2 regions of the Pseudomonas sp. P5_109 genome follow, and region 2 is predicted to be linked to the other one. Evidence: riboswitches for the same ligand, from Rfam matches in the RefSeq annotation. Region 2 holds a riboswitch; the other holds the start of a gene.
The links. Region 2 has a riboswitch for cobalamin ahead of QMK54_RS17315 (CbtB domain-containing protein). Riboswitches for the same ligand answer to the same signal wherever they lie in the genome.
Positions count from the first base shown of each region.

Region 1 (14,620 bases), 2.0 Mb from region 2:
CGTCAGCACTTTGCGCACCATCGCAGCGGCCGTCATCCAGTTGCACGGCCGCATTTTCCAGGGCCGGCCCGGTGGTCACGCCTGCGTGAATCTCATAACCCGCCACCGGCGCATCTTCCAGCGCCAGGCGACCACGCACATTGCGTAACTGCTTCTCTTGTTCGAGCTGGGTCTGGAGCGCCAGCAGCCCCAAACCGGCGCTGGAACCCGGCGCGCCTTCGAGGCCCAGCGGGTCATGCACTTGCTCACCGAGCATCTGCAGGCCGCCACAGATCCCCAGCAGTTTCCCGCCGTAACGAAGATGCCGGGCAATGGCGGTGGCCCAACCGTTGGCCCGCAGATACGCGAGGTCGCTGCGCACACTTTTCGAACCGGGAAGAATGATCAGGTCGGCGGGTGGAATCGCCTGGCCGGGGCCGATGAATTGCAGGTCCACTTGCGGATGCAGGCGCAGCGGATCGAAATCGGTGTGATTGCTGATGCGCGGCAGCACCGGCACCACCACCTTCAGCACCTGTTCGGCTTTGACAGTCTGGCGTTGATCGATGCCGTCCTCGGCCTCCAGGTGCAGGTCCATCACGTACGGCAGCACGCCGATCACCGGTTTGCCGGTGCGCTCTTCGAGCCAGTCGAGACCGGGTTGCAGCAACGCGATGTCGCCGCGAAAACGATTGATCACGAACCCTTTGACCCGTGCCTGTTCGCTCGCTGACAGCAACTCCAGTGTACCGAGCAAATGCGCGAAAACCCCGCCGCGATTGATATCGGCGATCAGCAGCACCGGGCAATCCACCGCTTCGGCGAAGCCCATGTTGGCAATGTCGCCGGCGCGCAGATTGATTTCCGCCGGCGAGCCCGCGCCCTCGACCATCACCAGCGGATACGCCGCACTCAAGCGTTCGTGGGAGGCCAGCACCGCTTGCATGGCGATGGTTTTGTAGTCGTGATAGGCAACGGCGTTCATGGTGGTGACGGCGCGGCCATGGATGATCACCTGGGCACCGGTGTCACTGTTGGGCTTGAGCAACACCGGATTCATGTCGGTGTGCGGTTCAAGGTTCGCGGCCTGGGCCTGTACCGCCTGGGCGCGGCCGATCTCGCCACCATCGGCGGTCACCGCACTGTTGAGGGCCATGTTCTGCGGCTTGAACGGCACCACCCGGGTGCCTTGGCGCGTGGCCCAACGGCACAGCGCGGTCACCAGCGTGCTTTTACCGGCATCCGATGTGGTGCCCTGCACCATCAGCGTGGTCATTGGTTTTCCTTGGCGAAATCTTCGAATGCCTGCGCCAGTCGTGCCCAGGCGCTGTCGTCACCAGGCAAGCCGAAGCGCAGGCTGCTGTTGTGCGTGAACAACCGCAGGAGAATGCCGCGCTGGGCCATGAATTCATGCAGCTCTTCGGCGCGCTCGGTGATCAGCCACTGGAACAGCGCACAACCGCCCTGGGGCTGGAACCCGTGTTGTTCCAGCAGCGTCGCCAGGCGTTCGCCGGCCTCGTCGGTGCGTGCCCGTTGCCGCGCCTGCCCCTGGGTATCGCGCAAGCAGGCCTGGCCCACGACCCGGGTTGCCCCGCTCACAGCCCACGGCCCGACTTGTTCTGCCAGCAACTTGAGCAACTTGCGCTCGGCCAGCACAAACCCCAGGCGCACACCGGCCAGGCCAAAAAACTTGCCGAAGGAGCGCAAGACGATCAACCCGACTTGATGGGCAAACGGCGCCAGGCTCAGTTGCGGCGAGTTATCCATGAACGCTTCGTCCACCACCAGCCAGCCACCGCGCTGGGCCAGTCGCGCGTGCCAGTCGAGCAGGCGAGCGGGCGTCAGGCTCAGGCCTGTGGGATTATTCGGATTGACCACCACCAGCACGTCGAGACTGTCGACAAAGAAATCGACTTCGTGCTCCAGCACTTCACGCACGATGTAGCCGTTGCGACGCCACGCTTCGGCGTGCTCGGCGTAACACGGCGACAACACACCCACCTTGCCCGCCCGACGCAAACGCGGCAGCAGCTGGATCGCCATTTGCGAGCCGGCCACCGGCAATGCCTGCAAGGTGCCGTAGTAATCACAGGCGGCCTGTTCCAGACCATCGTCCGCCTCCGGCAAACGAGCCCAGGCCCGCAGCGGAATATCCGGCACCGGGAACGGCCAGGGCGCAAGGCCCGTCGACAGGTCCAGCCAGTCGGCCTCCTCTATGCCGTATTCGAGCGCTGCCTTGCGCAATCGTCCACCGTGCTCAAGCATAAAATTCGGCCCCTATGCAGAGAATCAGCAGCCATAACCATACCCCGCGCTTCACCAGTTGCCAGCCCCGCTCAATGGCGTCGGCATCCGCCGGCACGCCTTCGCCCAACTGCGGACGCTGATGCAATTCGCCGTGATAAATCGCCGCCCCGCCCAACTCGACGCCCAGGGCACCCGCCCCTGCCGCCATCACCGGGCCGGCGTTCGGACTGTCCCAGGTCGGCCCCTGGGTGCGCCAGCATTTCAGCGCCAGCCGGGTTTTGCCCAGCAGCGCGTAAGTCAGTGCCACCAGGCGCGCGGGGACGTAATTGAGTACGTCGTCGATCTTCGCCGCCGCCCAGCCGAACCGCTCGAAGCGCTCGTTGCGATAACCCCACATCGCATCCAGCGTGTTGCTCAGGCGGTAAAGAACCACGCCCGGCACACCGGCCACGGCAAACCAGAACAATGCGGCGAACACCGCGTCGCTGCCATTTTCCAGCACCGACTCGGTGGCGGCACGGGCGACTTCGGTTTTATCCAGATCACTGGTTTTACGGCTGACCAGATAACTCACGCGTTTGCGTGCCTCATCAAGATCATCGCCGCGCAAAGCCTGGGCCACAGGCGTGACGTGTTCACCGAGGCTGCGCATGCCGAGGGCGCAATAGAGCGCGAGAATCTCGACGATCCAGCCGACGTAAGGTGCCCAGGAGAATGCCGTGGCCAACAGCACCAGCGGCAACACGGCGATCACCCACGCGGTGACGCCATGGCTGCGCCAGCCGCGACCGCCGCCGTTGAAACGTTGCTCGATGCGGTCGGCAAATCGGCCGAACGCCACCAGCGGATGCCAGCGTTTGGGCTCACCCAGCAGCGCATCCAGCGCAACCGCGGCGACACTCAACAACGCCACACTCATTGACTCACTCCCCAATAATTTTCGTACAGCAATTCATGTAGCGGACGCGCCTGCGCCCAGCCTTCAAGCACCAGCATCGGCGCCGGATAAAACTCCTTGACCGGCCCCAGGCACAGCACCGCGAGCGGTTTGGCGCCTGCTGGCAACCTCAACAGATCGGCCAGGGCTTGCGGCTCGAACAGCGACACCCAGCCCATGCCCAACCCTTCGGCGCGCGATGCCAGCCACAGGTTCTGGATCGCACAGGACAGCGAGGCCATGTCCATTTCCGGCAAGGTGCGGCGACCGAAGATATGCTGTTCACGATCGTCCATCAGTGCGGCGACCAGTACCTCGGCGCAATCGTTGATGCCTTCGACCTTGAGCTTCATGAACTCATCGCTGCGCTCGCCGAGGGCTTCGGCGGTGCGGATGCGCTCTTCTTCCACCAGGGCCTGGATTTGCCCGCGCAAGGCGCGATCACTGATGCGGATGAAGCGCCAGGGCTGCATCAGGCCGACACTGGGCGCCTGATGCGCGGCCTCGAGCAGGCGCCGCAGCAACTCGGGTTCGACCGTGCCGCCGCTGAAGTGGCGCATGTCGCGGCGTTCGGCGATGACGCGGTAGACCGCTTGGCGTTCGGCTTCAGAGAATGCGTTGTCGCTCATGGCCTCTTCGCGAGCAAGCCCGCTCCCACAGGGTTTAGGTGATCCTTCGTAGGCGCTGGCTTGCCAGCGAAGGCGGCCTCAAGGTGCGGCGCAAACAGCGCGGCAATCGCCGAGGGATTGGACGGAAAATAAAAGTGCACATAAGAGGCAGTCATGCGCCCTTCACGGTAAACCGCCTCCGCTCCGCGCCCGCCATTCGGGCTCAAGCCCCGGGCAATCGGTTCCAGCCCAGTGGTTGTCAGCGAATGGTGATAGGTGTGCCCGCGCAGCGAACCTTCCGGCAATTCCACCGCTTGCAATGCCAGCGCCGCCAGACGTTTTTGCATGACCGCGTCACCGGCCAGCAAGCCCACCAGTTCGGCGCGCGTGCCCTCGACATCGGTCAGGGAATCGAGCAGATACAGCATGCCGCCACACTCGGCGAGCAAGGGTTTGCCTGCCTGGTGGTGGGCGCGGATCGCGTCGAGCATCGCGGTGTTTTGCGCCAGCGCGACATGGTGCAGTTCCGGGTAACCACCCGGCAGATACAGGCTGTCCGCCTCCGGCAACGCACGGTCGCGAATAGGCGAGAAGAACGACAACTCGGCGCCCATCGCCCGCAGCAAATCCAGGCTCGCGCCGTAGGTGAACGCAAAGGCTTCATCACGGGCCACGGCAATGCGCACACCGGCCAGCAACGGTTCGGCAACGATGACATCCGGGGCGGCGAACTCGACTGCCGGCGGCAACGCGACCTCGCAACTGCTGGCCAAGGCATCGGCTGCCGCATCGAGGCGCAGGTCGAGATCGTTCAACTCACTGGCCTGCACCAGGCCAAGGTGGCGGCTCGGCAATTCGATCCCGGTTTCCCGGGACAGCGCGCCGTACCAGCGCAAACCTTCGGTCAGGCTGCCTTCGAGCAGTTGCGCGTGGCGCAGCGTGCCGACACGATTGGCCAACACCCCGGCGAACGGCAAGTCCGGCTGATAACGCGCCAGCCCCAAGGCGAGTGCGCCAAAGGTCTGGGCCATGGCCGTGCCATCGATCACACCCAACACCGGCACACCGAAATGCCGCGCCAGATCAGCGCTCGACGGCGTACCGTCGAACAGCCCCATGACGCCTTCGATCAGGATCAGATCGGCTTCAGCGGCGGCTTCCCACAGCAACCGGCGACTCTCCTGCTCGCCGACCATCCACATGTCCAACTGATACACCGGCGCACCGCTGGCGCGTTCGAGGATCATCGGATCGAGAAAGTCGGGGCCGCACTTGAACACGCGAACCTTGCGTCCCTGATTGCGATGCAATCGGGCCAGCGCCGCGGTGACGGTGGTCTTGCCCTGGCCGGAAGCCGGCGCGGCAATCAGTACCGCCGGACAGTGCCGAGGCTGACTCACAATTCGACGCCTTTCTGCGCTTTGATCCCGGCCTGGAAGGCGTGTTTGATCACACCCATTTCGGTGACGGTGTCAGCCATCTCGATCATTTCCGGCTTGGCGGCACGCCCGGTGACTACCACGTGTTGCATCGGCGGTCGAGCCTGCAAGTCGCTGAGTACCTGATCGAGATCGAGGTAGCCGTGCTTGAGGGCGATGTTCAGCTCATCCAGCACCACCAGACCGATGGACGGGTCGCGCAGCAGTTCCCGGGACACCGCCCAGGCGGCTTCGGCGGCGGCGATGTCGCGCTGGCGGTCCTGGGTTTCCCAGGTAAAGCCTTCGCCCATCACATGAAAACGCACCTGCTCGGGAAAGCGCCGGAAGAACAACTCTTCGCCCGTGCTGTTGCGGCCCTTGATGAACTGCACCACGCCGCATTGCATGCCGTGCCCCATGGCGCGGGCGAGCATGCCGAAGGCTGAACTGCTCTTGCCCTTGCCGTTGCCGGTCAGCACCAGTAGCAGGCCACACTCGTTCGGGGAATTGGCGATGCGCTCGTCGATCACCGCTTTTTTGCGCTGCATGCGCGCCAGGTGGCGTTCGTCACGATCGGGGGTATCAGTCATGGGGGAGCTCTCCGTTGAGGCAGGAATAACGGCGGGCAGGCACAAGAATAGAAGGCAACAAGCCTGGCATCGCCCACCGTGATGCCGCTGGATGAATCAGGCCGGTCTCCGGGCTCATGAGTGGCCGAGGGGCCAGACTGTGCGCCTTCCCGCATCGAATCGACACAGTGGCATCACACACAGTTTTCACTCATTTACCGTTGCGGGGGCAGCGCCGGAATCGCGGGTCTTCGACCAACAGAAGAACTCACTCACCGGCTTCCCTGTTTCACTCTGTCGACCCAAGTCACAGAGCACCTGAAACAAGCCGCGAAGGTTAGAGGGTTGGGGATGGAGCGTCAATTAAAGCCGGGAGGCGAGTGGCCGAATAACTGTCCTCAATCAATAAACCGACGTCAATCTTGTGTCACGCCCTCAGCGATGATATCAAAGAGCCATAACCCCACAACACAATAACAAGGGTGAGCCCATGCAAGGCATGATCATCAGCAATCCAAAGCTGGAATTCCTGCGCCCGGTGCTCGAACGCTGGTTCGAATGCATCGACCGCTACAACGCCGTCCGCGGCGATGGCGACACACCGTACTGGCACGACGAAAAAGCCAATCTCGGCCTGCTGTCTGCCGCCGCCTGGATGGCCGACATGGTCACACTGCAACAGACGCCCACTCGCAAACAGACCGAAGAAGGCGAACGCAACAGTCGCGCCGACCTGCTCCTCGCCTCGGCCGAAACCCGTGCTTATCTCCAGACCAGCCAGCGCTGGCCACGCGTCAACAGCCTCAACCTGACCCAGGCCCTGCTCGACATCGCCAGCGATGCGAAGCGCGTGAGCCATGCCAGCGACCTGAAACTCGGCTGCCTGTTCGTCGCCCCGCAAAAAGCCCAGCAAGGCGCCACACCGGAAGAACTCCAGGACATGGTCGACGACCTGCAAAAGGAACACACCTGCGCGGTCGCCTGGTATTTCCCCTACGCCTATCGCAAGTTGCGCAACGAAGCCGGTAACTATCACCCCGGTATTGCCGTGCTGTTCAAGGAGGCTCGCGGTTGAGGGTTGAACCATCGCACGTCAACGCTTCTCTATGATTAGAACAAGGCATTCATAGGGAACATCAGCATGCGCAAGATCCCGCTCGTTCTCGTTATCGCACTCTGCGGAGGGCTCACCGCTTGTGGCGAGACCTCCACACTGCAAGTCTCCGATGGCACCGGTCCGTCACCCCAACTACCAAACCCCAACAAAACCCTGATCCCGACCCTGAACATCGCCCCGGCCATCGGCTGGCCGCAGGGTGCGAAACCCGTCGCTGCCGCGGGCACTCAAGTGGCCGCATTTGCCGAAGACCTGGACCACCCGCGCTGGCTTTATGTGCTGCCCAATGGCGACGTACTGGTGGCGGAAACCAGCGCGCCCCCCAAACCCGAAGACGGCAAAGGCATTCGCGGCTGGGTGATGAAGAAAGTCATGGGGCGTGCCGGATCTACCGTGCCCAGCCCGAACCGCATCACGTTGCTACGGGACAAGGACCACGACGGCATCGCGGAAACCCGCACGGTGTTTGTGCAAAACCTCAACTCGCCCTTCGGCATGACGCTGGTCGGCAACGACCTGTATGTGGCCGACACTGACAGCCTGCTGCGCTTTCACTATGAAAGTGGCGATACGCAGATCAAGTCACCGCCAATCAAGGTGATCGACCTGCCGGGTGGCCCGCTTAACCACCACTGGACCAAAAACGTCATCGCCAGCAAGGACGGCAGCAAGCTCTACGTCACCGTGGGCTCCAACAGTAACGTCGCCGAAAACGGCATGGACAAGGAAGAAGGTCGCGCCGCGATCTGGGAAGTGGACCGCGCCACCGGCCAGCACCGGATCTTCGCCTCCGGCCTGCGCAACCCCAACGGCATGGCCTGGGAATCCCACTCGGGCGCGCTGTGGACTGCCGTCAATGAACGGGATGAAATCGGTAGCGACCTGGTGCCGGACTACATCACCTCGGTCAAGGATGGCGGTTTCTATGGCTGGCCCTTCAGTTACTACGGCCAGCATGTCGATATTCGCGTCGAGCCACAAAACCCGGATCTGGTGGCCAAGGCTATCGCTCCGGACTACGCCGTCGGCCCGCATACCGCATCACTGGGCCTGACCTTTGCCGACAACAGCAAGCTACCGGCACCGTTCACCCAAGGGGCATTCATCGGTCAGCACGGCTCGTGGAACCGCAAGCCCCACAGTGGCTACAAAGTGATTTTCGTACCGTTCAGCGCAGGCAAACCTTCGGGTAAACCGGTTGAAGTGCTCACTGGTTTCCTCAACGACAAGGAACAAGCCATGGGCCGGCCGGTGGGCGTAGTAATCGACCAGCTGGGTGATCTGTTGGTGGCCGATGATGTGGGGAACAAGGTATGGCGGGTGTCGGCAGTCAAGTAAATTTCCAACCGCCAACCTACACCCAATGTGGGAGCGGGCTTGCTCGCGAATGCGGTTTGCCAGCCAACATTAATAGCGACTGACACGACGCCTTCGCGAGCAAGCCCGCTCCCACAGGGTTCAGCTCATGACCATCAACTGCGGACCTTACGGATTGCGCGCCAGATGCTCAGGCTGCAGAACACGCTTGGCGCTCAGATAGGCTTTTTGCCAATAGGTCTTGGACAGACTGTCGAGCTTCACGGTGCCGCCAGTGGCCGGTGCGTGGACGAAGCGCCCTTCTCCCACGTAGATACCGGCATGACTGACCTGGGAACCGCCATTGGTGGCGAAGAAAAGCAGGTCACCGGTTTGCAGGCCTTCCTTGCCCACATTCGCCGCCTGCATGGAGATCATCTCGCGAGTGGTGCGCGGCAAGGCAATGCCAGCGACATCGCGGTACACGTAGGCGATCAGGCCGCTGCAATCAAAGCCGGAATCCGGCGTGTTGCCACCCCAGCGATAAGGCGTGCCCACCAGGCCGAGCGCGCGAAACAGCACGTCTTCCGCCTCGGGCGAAAAAGCTTGCGGGGAGCCGAATACGATGGGAGCGCGAACCACCGGCGCAGGAGGCGGTGTGCGGCTGGCGCAGGCACTGAGCAGCGCTGCGAAGAACATGATTGCGAGGCGGGCCGACGTCGTCATAAGCAGAGCATCCTGATCTGGCTGCGGCTTTTTCTGCCGGGAGTGCAGAAAAGAAAACCGCCTGCGCGGGACGCAGGCGGTTTGCCATCATTCATACATCAGGATTCTAGCGCTTATATGGCAAACTTCAAGTAAGACTTTAAGTTTGCCTTACAAACTGTGCGCTTATTTGCGAGCAGTGACGATTGGCGACGCGTTAGGTGCCATTGCCAGGGCGCGCTTGGCTTCGATGAAGGTCTTGTTCCAGTAGCTGTCGCCCAGGCTATCGATTCGCACACCACCGCTGCGGCGGCTGCTGGAGTGGATGAACTGGTTGTCACCCAGGTAGATCCCGGCATGACTGACGCGACCGCGACGGCCGTTGGTTGCGAAGAACAGCAGGTCACCCGGCTCGAGCTTGCTGCGCGAGACCAATGGAGCGTCCACGTTGATCATTTCGCGGGTGGAGCGTGGCAGGTTCATGCCCGCTTCTTCGCGGAACAGGTAGCCGATGAAACCACTGCAATCGAAGCCGGCTTCAGAAGTACCGCCGAAACGGTAACGGGTACCGATCAGGGACATGCCACGTTCGAGGATGCTGTCGGCCAGAACCGGAAGCTGGTAGGACTTGCCGCCAGCGAAGTCTGCGAGTTCTTTTTCGGTAGCCAGCTCTTCCTGGAAGAGAGCGGAAGACTGGGCAGTAGCCGATTGTTGAACCTGCGGTTGCGGAGCTTGCTGGGCCACTGGAGTGTGGGCAGCGCAACCGAACAGCAGGGTGACGAGTGCGAGAGGCACGAGGGGTGCGAAGCGATTTAGCATGGGCACGACCGTGGCTGAAGTTGTAAAGAAGTCGAGACTATGCCCGCTATCGACCTCATTTGCAAATTCAATCAATCTTTTTGTGACTTCTTGGTTTCCCGTTTACATCTAAGCGCTTAAGCCCATTTTAAACGTGCACGCGGCCTGCAACCTTGCAGGAAAGCGCGATTTCTGGCGCCTGAAATATGCCAAAAACGCTGAAAGCCCCGGTTTCAGCGGGCTTACCAGCCGAGGGTTTCTTTCAAAAACGGGATCGTCAGCTTACGCTGAGCCTGGAGGGAGGCCTGGTCGAGACGCTCGAGCAGCTCGAAAAGCGCACTCATGCTGCGGGTACCGCGCGTCAAAATGAAATGCCCGACTTCATCGGTCAGATGCAGGCCGCGACGGGATGCGCGCAATTGCAGGGCACGCAATTTGTCCTCGTCGGACAACGGACGCATCTGGAAGATCAAGGCCAGGGTCAGGCGCGACTTGAGATCCGCCAGCTTCACCGGCAGCTCGCGCGGGGATGTCGACGCGGCAATCAGCAACCGTCGACCGCTGTCGCGCAAGCGATTGAACAGATGGAACAACGCCTCTTCCCAGTCCGCTCGCCCGGCAACCACTTGCAAATCATCCAGGCAGACCAGTTCGTACTGTTCCAGGTTGTCGAGGATTTCGATACCGCGATCGAGCAACTCGGCCAACGGCAGATAGACCGCCGGCTCCCCCAGTTGTTCGAAGCGCAAGCAGGCTGCCTGCAACAGGTGCGTGCGCCCTACTCCGTCCTTGCCCCAGAGGTAGATCAGGCTTTCGGTCCACCCGGCGTCGGCTTCGCACAGCCGCTCGACATAGCCGAGTGCAGCGGCATTGGCGCCTGGGTAGTAGTTGATAAAGGTGGCGTCGTCACGCAGACGCACACCTAGGGGCAGCTGAATCGGTTTCATGCTGACTGAACAGTTCCAAAGGAACCGTTAGTGGCCTCTGTGTAAAGTTTGCGAAGTTTATACCCGTGAGCCGGGTCGGCACAATGCGACAGACCACAAGCAAAATCAAAGGTTTGCGTTATTGCACCGGTTTTATGACAGATTCTTTGGCGGTGCATGTGACAGTTGCGCGATGCAGGCAGGCTGACCCGGCTCGAACCCGGGCAACCCGCGACCGCCCATCGACGCCCCTTACAGCTCCGGTTCGTCGACTCCGCCGTAGATTTCAGAATCCTTATACAAATCATGCACATGACGCACCAGCACCATGATCACCGCCGCGACCGGCAATGCCAGTAGCACACCGGTAAAGCCAAACAGCTCACCACCGGCCAGAATCGAGAAAATCACCGCCACCGGGTGCAGGCCAATCCGGTCACCGACCAGCAACGGCGTCAGCACCATACCCTCCAGCGCCTGGCCGACCATGAACACCGCGACAATACCGAGCATCGGGTAAAGATCGCCGCCGAACTGGAACAGGCCCGCAACCAGCGCTGCGCCAATGCCAATGATAAACCCCATGTACGGCACGATCGCCGCCAGACCGGCAATCAGGCCAATCAACAAACCCAGCTCCAGCCCGACCAGCATCAGCCCTGCCGCGTAGATCACGCCCAAGGCCACCATCACCAGCAACTGCCCGCGAACGAACGCCCCGAGCACTTCATGGCACTCACCCGCCAGCGACACCGCACGCTCTTCACGCTCACGGGGCAGCAGGCCGCGGATCTTGGCCATCATCAGGTCCCAATCGCGCAGCAAGTAGAAGCTCACCACCGGAATCAACACCAGATTCGCCAGCCAGCCGATCAACGCCAGGCCCGAGGCAGTGGCATGGCTCAGCACCACGCCGACGACATCGGTGGTCTGACTCATGTGCTCGCTGATGGCTGCCTTCAGCTTGTCGAACTTCCAGAAACCGTCCGACAGGCCGAACTTCGATTGCGCCCAGGGCAACGCCGTGTGCTGTATCCAGTCGAGCATCTGCGGGGCCAGCTCATACAAACGAAACAGCTGCCTGGCGAGCAGCGGCACCAACACCAACAGCAGCGCGGTGAAGATCAAGGTAAACAGGGTAAACACCGCCACTACACCCCAGGTTCGAGACAAACCCGCCTTCTCCAGTCGATCCACCAGCGGGTCGAACAGGTAGGCCAACAGCAGCGCCACCAGAAACGGTGTCAGGATCGGATGCAACAACCAGACAAACACACAAAGCAGGACCACCCCACCGAGCCAGAACCAACGCCGCGTATCGGCCATGAACCACTCCATTGCTTCTATATAAAGAAAGAAAAACTACCAGCGAAAACGCAACTGCGGTGTCGGGGCTGGCACCGGGGCTGCTACGGCAGCACCACCGGCGGCGGGCTGAACCGGCGCTGCCGGAGCCGGTGCCTGACCTGCTGGCGTTTCCTGCAACCTCGCCAGCGACAGTTGTGCACGTAGCTGGTCGACGCTGCCATTGACCCGATAGACGATCCGGTCGCCGTCGACACTTTGCACGCGCCCGCCAAAGGGTTCCAGCAAGCGCCCAAGGGACGCATAGTGCTCAAGATTCATGCCTTGCACTTCCAGCAACTGCGCACTCGAAGCACCAGGCTTGGCGACGAACCGCGGCGCCAGGGTCTCGTTGACCGCCAGCATCACCGCATCGGCCACGGCAGCCTGATCGGCGCCCTGCACACTGCCGGTCTCTTTTTTATCCCCCAGCCACAATTGCCACTTGGCTTGCCATTGGCCACCCTCTTCCTTGGCGTGTACCGCAAGCAGAGCATCGGCGTTGTAGCGCTCCGAGGCCGCATGCAATGGCGCCGGATCTGCGCCCTCCAGATTCGGCGCAGTCGCGACGATCTGCTCGTTCAGGTCCGCCAATGGCAAGCGCAATGGCAAGCCACGGTGTTGAGCAGCCCGCCGCAGCGGCACCGCGCTGGCCTGGCCGTCGCCGATCAGGCTGGATCCCTCGGTGGAATCGTTCAGCCACCAGCCGAGGATCGACGGCCGATTCGCCCCCCACAAGGCCAGGCCGGCGCGGCGCATGGCCTGCTCGGTGGTGCCAGGATCGAAATCGACTTTAAGGACTTCCGGCGGCCCGGCTTCAAAGCCATATTGGCTGATGATCTGTTGCGGATCTTTGCGAATCGCTGCCAGCCCCGGACTTTGAGCGGCCTTGGGATCACCGGTCAGGCGCAACACCAAGGTATCCAACGCACGCTGGGTCGCCTGATCGCGTTCCTCGGGCGACTGGCCATTCACCGGCTCGCGCACCTGATAAAGGCCTTTGACGGTTTCGGCATGACTGACCAGGCTGACCACGGACAAACAACTCACAAGCAAGAATTTACAAAAACGCATGGAAGATTCCTGACGACAAGAGCGGCTGGAACAGACCGCATGAAGACGATCGAGCAAGGCTGTGACCATTGCCCGACGCAAAACATTCACACGTCCCGGGTAAGTTTTCGCACTGTCATAACGATAGACGGTTAATCGCGATACCTTATACAGCCATGCAGGATGCCACCAACACCGCGCCTCAACGGTTTTTTTTGAGCAGATATGGCCCTGCTGTCGGCCTGAGGATGGCCGCTGCGGCTCAAGCCTGATAAAATCGCGCGCCTTCGCAGACCGGCAACAGCCGGGCACCCTCGAAATTCGCGTGAGGCAATCGCCTTCGTCGATTTCGGCGGCCCCGCTGAACTCGGTCGTTACCCCTGAATCCCCCCTAAAGGCCTGGATCATGAGCAAGCAACCCTCCCTGAGCTACAAGGACGCCGGTGTAGACATCGACGCCGGTGAAGCATTGGTCGAACGCATCAAGAGCGTCGCCAAGCGCACTGCGCGCCCGGAAGTCATGGGCGGCCTGGGCGGTTTCGGCGCCCTCTGCGAAATCCCGGCCGGCTACAAGCAGCCTGTGCTGGTTTCCGGTACTGACGGCGTCGGCACCAAGCTGCGCCTGGCACTGAACCTGAACAAGCACGACAGCATCGGCATCGACCTGGTTGCCATGTGCGTCAACGACCTGGTGGTGTGCGGCGCCGAGCCGCTGTTCTTCCTCGACTACTACGCTACCGGCAAACTCAACGTCGAAACCGCGACCCAGGTCGTGACCGGCATCGGCGCTGGCTGCGAACTGTCGGGTTGCTCCCTGGTTGGCGGCGAAACCGCTGAAATGCCAGGCATGTACGAAGGCGAAGACTACGACCTGGCCGGCTTCTGCGTCGGCGTCGTGGAAAAATCCGAAATCATCGACGGTTCCAAGGTTGCTGCCGGCGATGCCCTGCTCGCCTTGCCGTCTTCCGGCCCGCACTCCAACGGCTACTCGCTGATCCGCAAGATCATCGAAGTGTCCGGCGCGGACATCGAAAACACCCAGCTCGACGGCAAGCCGCTGACCGACCTGCTGATGGCCCCGACCCGCATCTACGTGAAGCCGCTGCTCAAGCTGATCAAGGAAACCGGCGCTGTCAAAGCCATGGCCCACATCACCGGTGGCGGCCTGCTGGACAACATCCCGCGCGTTCTGCCAAAAGGCGCACAAGCCGTGGTTGACGTCGCGAGCTGGACCCGTCCTGCCGTGTTCGACTGGCTGCAAGAGAAAGGCAACGTCGACGAAAACGAAATGCACCGCGTGCTGAACTGCGGCGTCGGCATGGTCATCTGCGTCGCTCAAGAGCACGTTGAAACCGCGCTGAATGTACTGCGTGAAGCCGGCGAGCAGCCTTGGGTCATCGGCCAGATCTCCACCGCTGCCGAAGGCGCGGCTCAGGTTGAACTGAAGAACCTCAAGGCTCATTGATGTCTCAGACCTGTGATGTGGTGGTGCTGTTGTCCGGCACCGGCAGTAACTTGCAGGCCCTGATCGACAGCACGCGGACCGGCGACAGCCCGGTCCGCATCGCCGCGGTGATTTCCAACCGCGCCGACGCCTACGGCCTGCAACGCGCCAGGGACGCG
Region 1 is NZ_CP125380.1:1,881,478-1,896,097, reverse strand. It holds gene QMK54_RS08500 (cobyric acid synthase) at 1-1,255, opposite strand, end outside; gene cobD (threonine-phosphate decarboxylase CobD) at 1,252-2,244, opposite strand; gene cbiB (adenosylcobinamide-phosphate synthase CbiB) at 2,237-3,145, opposite strand; gene bluB (5,6-dimethylbenzimidazole synthase) at 3,142-3,792, opposite strand; gene QMK54_RS08480 (cobyrinate a,c-diamide synthase) at 3,789-5,171, opposite strand; gene cobO (cob(I)yrinic acid a,c-diamide adenosyltransferase) at 5,168-5,779, opposite strand; cobalamin riboswitch at 5,861-6,095, opposite strand; gene QMK54_RS08470 (hypothetical protein) at 6,249-6,833, shown strand; gene QMK54_RS08465 (sorbosone dehydrogenase family protein) at 6,900-8,213, shown strand; gene QMK54_RS08460 (C40 family peptidase) at 8,361-8,897, opposite strand; gene QMK54_RS08455 (C40 family peptidase) at 9,063-9,695, opposite strand; gene hda (DnaA regulatory inactivator Hda) at 9,917-10,621, opposite strand; gene QMK54_RS08445 (AI-2E family transporter) at 10,853-11,926, opposite strand; gene QMK54_RS08440 (DUF2066 domain-containing protein) at 11,963-13,018, opposite strand; gene purM (phosphoribosylformylglycinamidine cyclo-ligase) at 13,404-14,462, shown strand; gene purN (phosphoribosylglycinamide formyltransferase) at 14,462-14,620, shown strand, end outside.
Region 1: another riboswitch for cobalamin. It lies ahead of cobO (cob(I)yrinic acid a,c-diamide adenosyltransferase); the one in region 2 lies ahead of QMK54_RS17315 (CbtB domain-containing protein).

Region 2 (14,620 bases):
GCCGTAGGTTTCGGCACGGGTCAGCGGCGGCATCAGGTGATCGATGATCACGGCCTGGGTGCGTCGCTTGGCTTGGGCGCCCTCGCCCGGATCGTTGACGATGAACGGATAGATGTTTGGCAGGGGCCCGAGCAATGCATCCGGCCAGCAGTTTTCCGACAGCCCCACGCCTTTGCCCGGCAGCCATTCGAGGTTGCCGTGTTTGCCCACGTGAATCACGCCGTGGGCGCCGTAGGTGTTACGCAGCCAGAAATAAAACGCCAGATAGCCGTGGGGCGGCACCAGGTCCGGGTCGTGATACACCGCGCTCTGGTCGACCTGATAACCCCGCGCCGGCTGAATGCCGACGAAGGTCAGGCCAAAACGCAGGCCGGCGATCATCATCCTTGCGCTGCGACACATCGGATCGTTTTCCGGTGCGCCCCAACGCTCAAGCACCGCCGCACGATTGGCTTCGGGCAGTGCGTTGAACATCGCCAGATAATCATCCATCGCCAGACTTTGCTGGCACGGACGCAGATCGAGGGTATCGAGATCGTTGCTGACGCCGCCCAGCAACTGCTGGATCAGCGCGGTGCCGCTATCCGGCAACTCACCCGGCAACGGATAACCTTCGGCATGCAGCGCCCGCAGGATATTCAGCGCCGCGGCCGGGGTATCGAGGCCGACACCGTTGCCGATGCGACCGTCGCGGGTCGGGTAATTGGCGAGAATCAAGGCAATGCGTTTGTCAGCATTAGGCACCCGCGCCAGATCGACCCAGCGCCGCGCCAGTTCGGCAACGAAATCCATGCGCGCAGGTGCGGGCCGGTAGCAAACCACATCCGACTGACTGCGCTCACTGCGCCACGCCAGGTCCTTGAAGCTGATCGGGCGGCTGATGATGCGCCCGTCCAGTTCCGGCAAGGCAATGTGCATCGCCAGGTCACGCGGGCCAAGCCCCTGTTCACTGGCGCGCCAACCGGGTTCGTTGTCCTGGGCGCAAATCGCCTGTATCACCGGGATATTGCGGCGAAACGGGCGAAGATGCGGTGCTTCAGGGCTCGATTGAGCGAAGCCGGTGGTGTTCAAAATCACTGAAGCTTCGACTTCATCCAGCCAGTCCTCGACCACCGAAAGGCAGCCGGGCTCTTTCAAGCTGGCCAGCGCAATCGGCAACGGATTCAACCCCGCCGCCTGCAAACGCTGGCAAAAAACATCGATGAACGCGGTGTTCGCCGCCTGCAAATGCGAGCGGTAAAACAGCACCGCCGCCACCGGTTGACCCACTTGCCAGTCGGCCTGCCAGTCGCTCAGCGCGGCAGAATGTTTGTGCGGATGGTAAATCGCCGTGCGTGGCAGGGTTTGCGGTTCGCCCCAGGTGTAATCACGGGCCAGCCAACGGTTGGCCAGACAGCGGAAGAAATCCAGGGCATTGCCCATCCCGCCCTGGCGCAGAAACTGCCAGAGGCGGTCGCGATCCTCGGCGCCGACGGTGCTCAGGTCACTGAGTTCCGGGTCCGGGCGATCATCACCCGGCACCAGGATCACCTGCACGCCGCGTTGCGACAGCTCGACCAGGCGCTCGATGCCGTAACGCCAATAGGCGATGCCGCCGTGCAGCGAAATCAGGATCACCTTCGCATGACGCAGCACTTCATCGACGTACAAGTCGACCGAGGCATGGTTTTGCACCTGCATCGGGTTGGCCAGGCGCACGCTCGGGTAATCGTCGGGCAACTGCTGCGCCGCTTCGGCGAGCAGCGCCAGGCTGGAATCGCCGCTGCACAGGACCACCAGCTCGGCGGGGGTTTGTCCAAGGTCGGCAATGTTGTCATCCGACACGAAACCGCCGGGCTGGGTCCTGAGCAGGTGCATGGCTTACACGCTGAGCGCGGCGCGCAGTTGCGCTTCGAGCGCAGCGGCGTCGAGTTCCTGGCCGATCAGCACCAGCCGGGTAATGCGCGCTTCTTCGGCGCGCCACTGGCGGTCGAAGTGCTTGTCGAGACGCGTGCCCACGCCCTGGATCAGCAGGCGCATCGGTTTGTTCGGGATCGCTGCGAAGCCCTTGACGCGCAGGATGCCGTGCTGGACCACCAGTTGGGTCAGCGCGTCCATCAGCAGGCTTTCGTCGGCTTGCGGCAGTTCGATGGAGATCGAATCGAAGGCGTCGTGATCGTGGTCGTCATGGTCATCACCGTCGTGGTGGTGATCGTGATGGCTATGACGGCTGTCGATGTGCTCCTCGGAGCCGGCACCCAGGCCGATCAGCACGTCCAGTGGCAGGCGACCGCTGCTGGCTTCGATGATTTTCACCGCTGGCGGCAATTCTTCGGCAACTTCCAGGCGCACGCGGGCCAGATCGGCCGGGCTGATCAGGTCGGACTTGTTGAGGATTACCAGGTCAGCGCTGGCCAGTTGGTCGGCGAACAATTCGTGCAGCGGCGACTCGTGGTCCAGGTTCGGGTCGAGTTTGCGCTGGGCATCGACCTGGTCCGGGAAGGCTGCGAAGGTGCCGGCGGCCACGGCCGGGCTGTCGACCACGGTGATTACCGCGTCGACCGTGCAGGCGCTGCGGATTTCCGGCCACTGGAAGGCTTGCACCAGCGGCTTGGGCAGGGCCAGGCCCGAGGTTTCGATGAGGATATGGTCGAGATCGCCGCGACGGGCCACCAGTTCGCGCATCACCGGGAAGAACTCTTCCTGAACGGTGCAGCACAGGCAGCCGTTGGCCAGCTCATAGACGCGGCCGTTGGCTTCTTCTTCGGTGCAACCGATGGAGCATTGCTTGAGGATTTCGCCGTCGATGCCCAGTTCGCCAAATTCGTTGACGATCACCGCGATTCGGCGACCCTGGGCGTTATCGAGCATGTGCCGCAGCAGCGTGGTTTTACCCGAGCCGAGAAAGCCTGTGACGATGGTGACGGGGAGTTTGGCCAGTGTTTTCATCGGATGCCCTATGGCTAGGTGGCGGGCATACGGGACGACAACCGGCACCGCGGGCGCGTGTGCCTGAAGAGTTCGCCACCGGATCACCCCGCCCGGTTGAAAGTGAGAATCTGTGTCGAGGCAGGTCTCCTGGCTGACGGTGTGCCGGCCTTGAGCCTGGCATTCGCTGCGCCTTCCCGCCGGCCTCATGGATTGAGTCAGCAGTGGCGTGGCAACGAACATCACCGTTCACAGTTGCGGGGGCAGCCGCGGCATCGACCGCGTTCCCTTCTTAGCTTCGACAAACGCCGAAGAACCTCGAAAGCGCAAGGCTACGCATGGTCTTGGGGCGGGTCAATGTTCATGCTCAGAATGCGGTCACTTGTGGCGAGGGGGCTTGCCCCCGTTGGGTTGCGAAGCGACCCCCGACAATCTTTCTGACAAATCCTGCACTCAGGCCTTGCGACGGCTGCGCCGCCGAACGGGGGCAAGCCCCCTCGCCACAGGTCTCGAGTTGAGAATACTTGCCAATTGACGCCAAACCCCCGCCCATGCTCTCCTACGCATCTTGTTACGGGTGCCCTTCACAGGGTGAAACGGGAAACCGGTGAATCATGTGCTTTACTCTTAAGCCATGTCAGTCCGGTGCTGCCCCCGCAACGGTAAGCGAGCGAAGCGTCAGATCCACTGTGCCATTACGGTATGGGAAGGTGATGCTTTCAGGATCAGGCATCTGCCTGCGCCCCTCGTGAGCCCGGAGACCGGCCCGCAACACAAAGTGACCAGTACGATCACTGAAACAACAAACCCGCGGTGGGCGGGCGCTGTTTGAAACGCTGCGCGCCTGGTCGTGCAGGTTTTTGCATGCGCTCTTATTCCCCGCTGACAGACCAGAGGGAAACGCCATGTCGATCATCAGCAGCACCGGCCACACCACAACCAGCACCACCTCTACCCTGGCCCAACGCCTGACCGCCGCCGCCTGCGCGTCGATCCTTGGCGCCTGCCTTGTGTATTTCGCCGGTTTCTCGCACATCGAAGCGGTGCACAATGCCGCCCACGATACCCGTCACAGCTCTGCGTTCCCGTGCCATTGAGACCTGACGACATGATCAAGCGTATTGCACAAACCGCAGGTTTCACCGGGCTGCTGGCCGCCCTGCTGCTGACCCTGCTGCAAAGTTTCTGGGTCTCGCCCCTGATCCTGCAGGCCGAAACCTACGAAAAAGCCGAACCGGCGGTTGTTGAAATGCATGAGCACGCCGACGGTGCGATGGCGGCCCACACCCACGATGCGCAAGCCTGGGAGCCGGAAGACGGCTGGCAGCGCGTGCTGTCGACCACCGGCGGCAACCTGGTGGTGGCCGTTGGTTTCGCCCTGATGCTGGCCGGCCTGTACACCTTGCGTGCGCCGACCAAAACCTCTCAGGGCCTGCTCTGGGGCCTGGCCGGTTATGCGACCTTCGTGCTCGCGCCGACCCTTGGCCTGCCACCTGAATTGCCGGGCACTGCCGCAGCCGATCTGGCGCAACGGCAACTGTGGTGGATCGGTACTGCTGCCTCCACCGCCGTCGGTATCGCCCTGATCGTATTCAGCCGTCACTGGCTGATGAAAGTCCTCGGTGTGGCAATCCTTGCCGTTCCCCATGTGATTGGCGCACCGCAACCGGAAGTGCATTCGATGCTCGCTCCTGAAGTACTGGAAGCCCAGTTCAAAATCGCTTCGCAGTTGACCAACGTGGCATTCTGGCTGGCCCTGGGCCTGATCAGCGCCTGGTTGTTCCGCCGCAAAAGCGATGGCCAATACCACGCATGACTGACGTCAGCACAGCGCCGACCCTGGTGGTCGGCCTGGGCTGCCAGCGAGGCTGCCCCGTCAGCACGTTGCTGGCGCTGCTCGACCAGGCGCTGGAGGCACACCAGATTGCCCGTCATGAAATCAAGGCGCTGGCCAGCATCGACTTGAAGCGCGACGAACCCGCGCTGATCGAACTGGCACAACAGCTAGGTCTTGAACTGATGTATTTCAGCAGTGAACAACTGGCCGTCTATGAGCCGCAACTCAGTCATCAATCGCAAATAGCGTTTGAACGCACCGGTTGCTACGGCGTGGCGGAAAGCGCCGCACTGGCCCTGGCCGAACAACTGACCCAGTCCCCGGCAAAACTGCTGATTCCCCGACAAAAATATGCCCAGGCAACCCTGGCATTGGCCGGCGCGGCATAAAATCCCCGATAATCCCCGCCTCGATCATGAACATTCTTCATCTGAAGGCCTGTTCAGCCCCTTTTTTCCCACAGGAACCGACGATGACCGTCTACTTCATTGGCGCAGGTCCCGGCGACCCCGAACTGATTACCGTCAAGGGCCAGCGGCTGATTCGCAGCTGCCCGGTGATCATTTACGCCGGCTCCCTGGTGCCTGCCGCCGTACTGGAAGGTCATTGCGCCGAACAGGTAGTCAACAGCGCCGAACTGCACCTGGAACAGATCATTGACCTGATCAAAAGCGCCCACGCCAAAGGTCAGGATGTTGCCCGGGTGCACTCCGGCGACCCGAGCCTGTATGGCGCCATTGGCGAGCAGATTCGCTACCTGCGCGAGCTGGACATTGCGTTCGAAATCGTACCCGGCGTGACGGCCACAGCCGCTTGCGCGGCGCTTTTGGGCGCGGAGCTGACGTTGCCGGACATTTCACAGAGCGTGATCCTGACGCGCTACGCCGACAAGACCGTCATGCCACCTGGAGAGGCGTTCTCCAGCCTGGCGCAGCACGGCGCGACCATGGCGATTCATCTGGGGGTCAATCATCTGGCGAAGATCGTTGAGGAGCTGCTGCCGCATTACGGTGCCGATTGCCCGATTGCGGTGGTTCACCGCGCGAGCTGGCCGGATCAGGATTGGGTGGTGGGAACGCTTGAGGACATTGCCGGGAAGGTTGCAGCCAAGGGCTTTCGCCGTACGGCGTTGATTCTGGTCGGTCGGGTGCTGGGCAATGACCACTTCAGCGAGTCATCGCTGTATCGCGCGGGGCATGCGCATCTTTACAGACCCTGATTCACCACCAACCCTGTGGCGAGGGGGCTTGCCCCCGTTCGGCGGCGTAGCCGTCGCAAAATCTGTGTACCCGTATAAAAGCCGGGGCCGCTTCGCAGCCCAACGGGGGCAAGCCCCCTCGCCACAGGTTTCCAATCACCCATAAAAAAACGGCGCTCACGGGGCGCCGTTTTTTCGTTTCGCAGCGAACACCTTAGTAGTAGGCGTTTTCTTTCTGCGTATGGTCGGTCACGTCGCGAACGCCTTTCAACTCAGGGATGCGCTCGAGCAAGGTGCGCTCAATGCCTTCCTTCAGCGTCACGTCGGCCTGGCCGCAGCCCTGGCAACCGCCACCGAACTGCAGGACGGCGATGCCGTCTTCGACCACGTCGATCAGGCTGACCTGACCGCCGTGGCTGGCCAGCCCAGGGTTGATCTCGGTTTGCAGGTAGTAGTTGATGCGCTCGTTGACCGGGCTGTCGGCGTTGACCATCGGTACTTTGGCGTTTGGCGCCTTGATGGTCAGTTGGCCGCCCATGCGGTCGGTGGCGTAGTCGACAACGGCATCGTCCAGGAAGGCTTCGCTGAAGTGGTCGATGTAGGCGGTGAAGCTTTTCAGCCCCAGCGCGGTGTCTTCGGGTTTTTCTTCGCCCGGCTTGCAGTAGGCAATGCAGGTTTCGGCGTACTGGGTGCCAGGCTGGGTGATGAAGACGCGGATGCCGATGCCCGGGGTGTTCTGCTTGGAGAGCAGATCAGCCAGATAATCGTGGGCGGCGTCAGTGATGGTAATAGCGGTCATGGAAACTCCTCGCAGGCTTGGGCGCAGTTTACGCCAATCGACGCGCCGGACAAAGTCCTAGTATTTTTGTCGGGAAAAGAAACACCGATCACCCTGTGTCGGCGGGCTTTGTGGCGAGGGGGCTTGCCCCCGTTGGGTCGCGAAGCGGCCCCAAAAAACGGGCCTGCTGCGCAGTCCAACGGGGGCAAGCCCCCTCGCCACAAAAGCCCTCTCCACAGGGGATCTGCGTCCGATCAGAGGTTCTCGTAGCGGTTCATGTCCAGCACGCCCTCTTCCACTGGATCGGTTTCGTGGATGTAGCGGCTCAGGTCATGGAAATACACCCAGAATTGCGGATGACTGCGCCGTATCCCCCAACGTTCGACGATTTTCTCGAAGCTGTCGCTATCCTTGGCATTTTCCATTGCATCGACAAACGCCGGCACCTGCCCGGCGGGGATGTTGAACATGAAGTTCGGGTAGCTGCTGAGTACGCCGGGGAAAATCGTCAGGGTGTCGAGCCCCGGCTGATAGCGCAGCGATTCGCCGAGCAGGAACGCCACGTTGCTGTGGGCACGGTTGCGCAGCAGGCTGTAGACCTCTCGTTTGCCGCTGGCGGTTTCGATACGCAGCATGGTCGCTTCCGGCAGCTGATCAATCACTTTCAATCCGGCCGCCGGACGCGAGGTCAGGCGGCTCAGCGCCTGCTCGGCACTTTGCAGGTCCGAATCGATGTTCGGCCGCGAGCAGTAGGCGCCGTCGCAGCGGTTGATCGGATCGGGCCTGGCATTGAGATCGCCATAACGGGCCAGCAATTGCCGGGCGAAATCTCGCTTGGGATCCTGCGGATCAAGCTTCAGCGCAGTCGGTTTGTCGTCGTCGATGGACTCGTAGTCCAGCCACATCTTGAATTTGCCACTGTTCTGATACCAGTCATCGAGGTAGCCATCCCGGGAATCGGCCGGCATCAGGCGCAGGAAGTTCTGCTCGGCACCGTTGCGGATCAGGTCGAAATACAGGCGCGTCTGGGCCTGGTGGGACACGTTACCGAACACATCGAAGTTCACCGCCAGTTGATAGTAGGTGCGCTCCAGCAGCGGATAGTCGAACAGCCACATCGTCTGCGGCACGTCGCCGATCAGGCCCTTGGTCACCGAAGCACTATCGAAATGGCGGAAGATACTCAGCAGTGCGTTGTCGTTGCCGGCCCACAGGGTCGACCAGCTCGGCGCCGGCTGGTCGGCATAGCTGTCGCGGCGCAGGGCCTCGTACTCGTTGCGTTTGTCGCGGTAGTCGTGCCACAGGCTCAGGACGCTGCCGACATCGTCATTCTGCCCCGGCATCGCCAGCAACGGCGTGGCCTGCCCGCGATAGTTCGGGTCGGTGATGTAGAGGTCGTGTTCAGGCGCCTGGAACAGTGCCCAGAAGTTGTCGCGAATGACATCCGTGGCGATCTGCCCGCGGCACACCGGGCCGCGGATAAACGTGCGCACAAAGTACTCGGCGTTATCGAGCATGAACTGATAACGCGCCTGGGCCGGAATCGCTTCGAAGGTGGCAAACGGGTTGGCCCGGCTTTGCGGCCCGTAGCCCGGTAATGCGTCGACCTGCCAGTTGCCGCTATAGAACAGCGATTTGACCCGCGCCAGCTTCGCCGCACTCAGCGCATAGGTAATGTGGGTCTTGTGCACGATCACACCCTGCACCGGCCACAAACGATAGTAGAACTGCGTGCCTGGGTCATCGTTGGGGCGACGGCTGTTGATCAGGTCAATCGGCTGGCCGGTCGGCGTGCGCGAACGCACCCACTGGAAGAAATGCCCTGGCTCGCCATCCTTGAAGTAGAGATGGGCGAGGTACCAATGCTCATACAGCCAGCGCCCCACCAGGCTTTCCCGGGCGCCCGGCGCATTGAGCAGGTTTTCCCACTGGATCACCTCCTGCGTCTCTGTTGCACTCGGGGCCAAGGCCTGCTGGTCGATAGGTGCCCCGGCCGCCAGCCAGCGTTGCAGCGTCTGGTACTGCTGGTCGGTCAGGCCGGTCACCGCCAGCGGCATGCCCTCCTTCGGGTGCGCGGCGGCATAGGCGCCGAACTCCGCGGGCATGGCACACATGTTTTCCCGGTTCAGGCCCAGGACGATGTCTTGCGGCAATTTGGCATTGGGTTGCAACGGGGTGTTGTGGCCCAGTTCCAACATCCGCGCCATCAATGCAGCCTGGCTGCCCTGGGCATCGAGCACCGAATAGAAGCCTTTTTGCTGCCAGGCGGTTTTTCCGGAGGCGTCCAGAAACAGCCGCGTCGGTGCCACCGCTTTCGTGCGGTCACCGTCATAGACCGGGATTTTCGTCGCGCCCCGCGCCGCGCCTTCGCCACTGCCCAGGTTGAGCTGACAGGCGGCGTCGTTGCAGGCGTGGCAAGCCACGCACTTTTCAGTGAAGATCGGCTGGATGTCGCGGCTGTAGGAAATAGAAGGTGAAATGGCAGTGGAAATCGCCGGGCTTTGCGCCACGGCGCCCCAGCTTAAAAACAACAGCAATGTGCTGATGACGAAGCGATACGACATGTCCCTGGTCCTGAATCCTGAAAAAACGCCGCGATTCTACCGGTCTGTCATCCCTGCCAACATGAACGATATTCATGCAAATTCGAGTCATGCTCTAAAAGCGCACAGGTTTGCTATCATCCCGGCCCTTCGTCATGGTCTTACCGAGTAGTCCAAATGTCCGATCGCAGCGTTCGCCTTCAAGCTCTCAAGCACGCCCTCAAAGAGCGCATCCTGATTCTCGATGGCGGTATGGGCACGATGATCCAGAGCTACAAGCTCGAAGAGCAGGATTACCGTGGCAAACGCTTCGCTGACTGGCCGAGCGATGTCAAAGGCAACAACGACCTGTTGGTTCTGACTCGCCCGGACGTGATTGGCGGCATTGAAAAAGCCTACCTCGACGCCGGCGCCGACATTCTGGAAACCAACACCTTCAACGCCACCCAGATCTCCCTGGCCGACTATGGCATGCAGGGCCTGGCGTATGAGTTAAACGTAGAAGGCGCACGCCTGGCGCGCAAGGTTGCCGACGCCAAGACCCTGGAAACCCCGGACAAGCCGCGCTTCGTCGCCGGTGTGCTCGGTCCTACCAGTCGCACCTGCTCGCTGTCCCCGGACGTGAACAACCCCGGCTACCGCAACGTGACCTTCGATGAACTGGTGGAAAACTACACCGAGTCCACCAAAGGCCTGATCGAAGGCGGCGCCGACCTGATCCTGATCGAAACCATTTTCGACACCCTCAACGCCAAGGCCGCGATCTTCGCCGTGCAAGGCGTGTTCGAGGAACTGGGCATTGAGTTGCCGATCATGATTTCCGGCACCATCACCGATGCCTCGGGCCGTACCCTGTCCGGCCAGACCACCGAAGCGTTCTGGAACTCCGTGGCCCACGCCAAGCCGATTTCCGTCGGACTCAACTGCGCCCTCGGCGCCAGCGAATTGCGCCCGTACCTCGAAGAGCTGTCGAACAAGGCCGGCACCCACGTTTCCGCGCACCCGAACGCCGGCCTGCCGAACGAATTCGGCGAGTACGACGAGTTGCCGTCACAAACCGCCAAGGTCATCGAAGAGTTCGCCCAAAGCGGCTTCCTCAACATCGTCGGCGGCTGCTGCGGCACCACGCCGGGCCATATCGAAGCCATCGCCAAGGCCGTGGCCGGTTATGCGCCGCGCGAGATTCCGGACATTCCCAAGGCTTGCCGCCTCTCGGGCCTGGAACCCTTCACCATCGATCGCAGCTCGCTGTTCGTCAACGTCGGCGAGCGGACCAACATCACCGGCTCGGCCAAGTTCGCCCGCCTGATCCGCGAAGACAACTACACCGAAGCCCTCGAAGTCGCCCTGCAGCAGGTCGAGGCCGGCGCCCAGGTGATCGACATCAACATGGACGAAGGGATGCTCGATTCGAAGAAGGCCATGGTGACCTTCCTCAATCTGATCGCCGGTGAACCGGACATCTCCCGCGTACCGATCATGATCGACTCCTCCAAATGGGAAGTGATCGAAGCCGGCCTCAAGTGCATCCAGGGCAAGGGCATCGTCAACTCGATCAGCATGAAGGAAGGCGTCGAGCAGTTCATCCATCACGCCAAGCTGTGCAAGCGCTACGGCGCCGCGGTGGTGGTGATGGCCTTCGACGAAGCCGGCCAGGCCGACACCGAAGCGCGCAAGAAAGAAATCTGCAAACGCTCCTACGACATTCTGGTCAACGAAGTGGACTTCCCGCCGGAAGACATCATTTTCGACCCGAACATCTTCGCCGTGGCTACCGGTATCGAAGAACACAACAACTACGCTGTGGACTTCATCAACGCCTGTGCCTACATCCGCGACGAACTGCCGTACGCGCTGACCTCGGGCGGTGTGTCCAACGTATCGTTCTCGTTCCGTGGCAACAACCCGGTACGCGAGGCGATCCACTCGGTGTTCCTGCTGTATGCGATCCGCAGTGGCCTGACCATGGGTATCGTCAACGCCGGCCAACTGGAGATCTACGACCAGATCCCGATGGAGCTGCGCGACGCCGTGGAGGACGTGATCCTCAACCGCACCCCGGAAGGCACCGACGCCCTCCTCGCCATCGCCGACAAGTACAAGGGCGACGGCAGCGTCAAGGAAGCCGAGACTGAAGAGTGGCGCAACTGGGACGTCAACAAGCGTCTGGAACATGCGCTGGTCAAAGGCATCACTACCCACATCGTCGAGGACACCGAAGAATCACGCCAGTCGTTCGCCCGTCCGATCGAAGTGATCGAAGGCCCGCTGATGTCTGGCATGAACATCGTCGGCGACCTGTTCGGCGCCGGCAAAATGTTCCTGCCGCAGGTGGTGAAATCCGCCCGAGTGATGAAACAGGCCGTGGCGCACCTGATCCCGTTCATCGAACTGGAGAAAGGCGACAAGCCGGAAGCCAAGGGCAAGATCCTCATGGCCACGGTGAAAGGCGACGTGCACGACATCGGCAAGAACATCGTCGGCGTGGTGCTCGGTTGCAACGGCTACGACATCGTCGACCTCGGCGTGATGGTCCCGGCGGAAAAAATCCTCCAGGTGGCCAAGGAACAGAAGTGCGACATCATCGGCCTGTCCGGCCTGATCACCCCGTCGCTGGATGAGATGGTCCACGTCGCCCGCGAAATGCAGCGCCAGGACTTCCACCTGCCGTTGATGATCGGTGGCGCGACCACCTCCAAGGCGCACACGGCGGTGAAGATCGAGCCCAAGTATAGCAACGACGCGGTGATCTACGTCACCGACGCTTCCCGCGCCGTGGGCGTGGCGACCCAGTTGCTGTCCAAGGAACTCAAGGCCGGTTTCGTCGAGAAAACCCGCCAGGACTACATCGAAGTTCGCGAGCGTACCGCCAACCGCAGCGCCCGCACCGAACGCCTGAGCTACGGCGCGGCCATCGCCAAGAAGCCGCAATTCGACTGGGCGAGCTACACGCCGGTCAAGCCAACGTTCACCGGCACGCGGGTGCTGGACAATATCGACCTCGACGTTCTGGCCGAATACATCGACTGGACGCCGTTTTTCATCTCCTGGGACCTGGCGGGCAAATTCCCGCGCATCCTCCAGGACGAAGTGGTCGGTGAAGCCGCTACCTCGCTGTACAACGACGCAAGGGAAATGCTGCGCAAATTGATCGACGAAAAGCTGATCAGCGCTCGCGCGGTGTTCGGCTTCTGGCCGGCCAACCAGGTGCATGACGACGACATCGAACTCTATGGCGATGACGGCAAGCCAATGGCCAAGCTGCATCACCTGCGCCAGCAGATCATCAAGACCGATGGCAAGCCGAACTTCTCCCTGGCCGACTTTGTCGCGCCGAAAGACAGTGAAGTGACTGACTACGTGGGTGGTTTCATCACCACCGCCGGTATCGGCGCCGAAGAAGTGGCCAAGGCCTACCAGGACGCTGGCGACGATTACAACTCGATCATGGTCAAGGCATTGGCCGACCGCCTGGCCGAGGCCTGCGCCGAATGGCTGCACCAGCAGGTGCGTAAAGAGCACTGGGGCTACGCCAAGGATGAAGTACTGGATAACGAGGCGCTGATCAAGGAGCAATACACCGGCATTCGTCCGGCACCGGGTTATCCGGCCTGCCCGGACCACACCGAGAAGGCCCAGTTGTTTGCCCTACTCGATCCAGAGGCCGAGGAAATGCGCGCAGGCCGCAGCGGTGTGTTCCTCACCGAGCACTACGCCATGTTCCCGGCGGCAGCGGTCAGCGGCTGGTACTTCGCCCACCCGCAGGCGCAATACTTTGCCGTGGGCAAGGTCGACAAGGACCAGGTGCAGAGCTACACCTCGCGTAAAGGTCAGGAGTTGAGTGTGACCGAACGCTGGCTGGCCCCGAACCTGGGCTACGACAACTGAGTGACCCCTTGTAGGAGCGAGCTCGCTCGCGATGGACTCATGAGCGCTGTGTTTATCCAGTAAACACGCGTTATCGTTAACGACCATCGCGAGCGAGCTCGCTCCTACAGGGAGAATGAGTCAGCCGTTTGAGGCGAGTTCCGCGACCTCTTTTCGAGACAACTCGATCATCTTCGCATTGCGTGCCGCCGCCTGATCAAAAAGCACACTCAGGAACGCAGGGTCGTCAGCGTTGCCAGCCTCGTCCGTATCCATTTCCTGGACATCCATCTCATCGAGTGCCCTGACGTCTTCAGGGTATTTCTCCTTGAGATAACTCACCCAGTAGTCACGCTGAATCAGGTCCTCAAAAAACCCGTCGGAGCGCTCTGCATTGACGATCTCGATGCGCGCCTGCGCCAGTTGCCCGGGCGTCACGCCCGAGGCGTAGGTCATGTGTTTGGGTTGTCCTGGCAGGGTCAGGCCGTCGTCCCAGCCCTCGGTCAGACCGATTCGATAGCCCAGGCGTACCTCTGCTTCATCATGACCGGTACGCGCACCGGCTTTTTTCGCCAGTTCATCGACTTTGTCCAGGCGGAACAACTGTCTGGACAACTTCAAAAGTGCCTGGCCTTTCACACTCAGGCGCCCGGGCGGAATATCGAGCAGGGCATTGTGGGTGAAGACTGTGCTTTCCAGCCCGCTGAACGTCAGGATCCGACCGTCGACACAGGTGCCATGGGTAGCGGAACTGGCGAACAGGACCTCACGAAGTTCACTGTTGTCGGCGGCGGCTTGCATGACGGTCCACACTCGCCGGGTCAGATCGGCATTCGCCACCCTGAACTCCTGCGTGTCCTGCAATCGCGCAATCAAATGGAAGAACGCTGCATTGTCCGGTTCCTCCACCAATTGATTCCAGATCTGTTTTTTGCCGGCCAACTCCTCGGGGGGAGCATTGGCCAGCCAGGGTTCCCTTTGAGCGGAATCAGGCTCGGCCTCAGGCAATTCTTCATCAGACTCGACGCTTTCGCTGCCGCCTTCGTCATAGCCATGAGCATCATCAATCAATTCATCAAGATCACTGCGCGTGAATCCCAGCACGGTGTCGTGCAAACCCTCTTCGCGATAGGCCCTCAATTGCTCCAGGCTTTCCAGCGACAGGCTGTAGTTGTCGCTCAGGTCCGTACCTGCGAGCAGAACCTCGTGGTTGCCATCCAGAACTTCCTCGGGAATCGACGTGATGTCGTTGCCACTGAGGTTCAACGTTCTCAGACGACTGGCATTGAGCGCGCCGTCCGGCCAATCGGTTAGATTGTTGTTGCGCAGATTAAGCGTCTCCAGATCCCTGACAACACCGACATCAAAGGTATCCAGTTCGTTGTAACTCAGGTCCAGCCATTGCAGCCGTTCCAGACTGCTCAACGTGGCGTACAAGCGCCCGGTATCGCTGATACGGTTCGAGGAGAGTTCCAGGCGCTCGAGCTTTT
Region 2 is NZ_CP125380.1:3,856,473-3,871,092, forward strand. It holds gene cobN (cobaltochelatase subunit CobN) at 1-1,857, opposite strand, end outside; gene cobW (cobalamin biosynthesis protein CobW) at 1,861-2,928, opposite strand; cobalamin riboswitch at 3,030-3,243, opposite strand; cobalamin riboswitch at 3,466-3,692, shown strand; gene QMK54_RS17315 (CbtB domain-containing protein) at 3,813-4,004, shown strand; gene QMK54_RS17320 (CbtA family protein) at 4,016-4,723, shown strand; gene QMK54_RS17325 (cobalamin biosynthesis protein) at 4,720-5,133, shown strand; gene cobM (precorrin-4 C(11)-methyltransferase) at 5,217-5,963, shown strand; gene nfuA (Fe-S biogenesis protein NfuA) at 6,157-6,741, opposite strand; gene QMK54_RS17340 (fatty acid cis/trans isomerase) at 6,975-9,284, opposite strand; gene metH (methionine synthase) at 9,441-13,151, shown strand; gene QMK54_RS17350 (NEL-type E3 ubiquitin ligase domain-containing protein) at 13,272-14,620, opposite strand, start outside.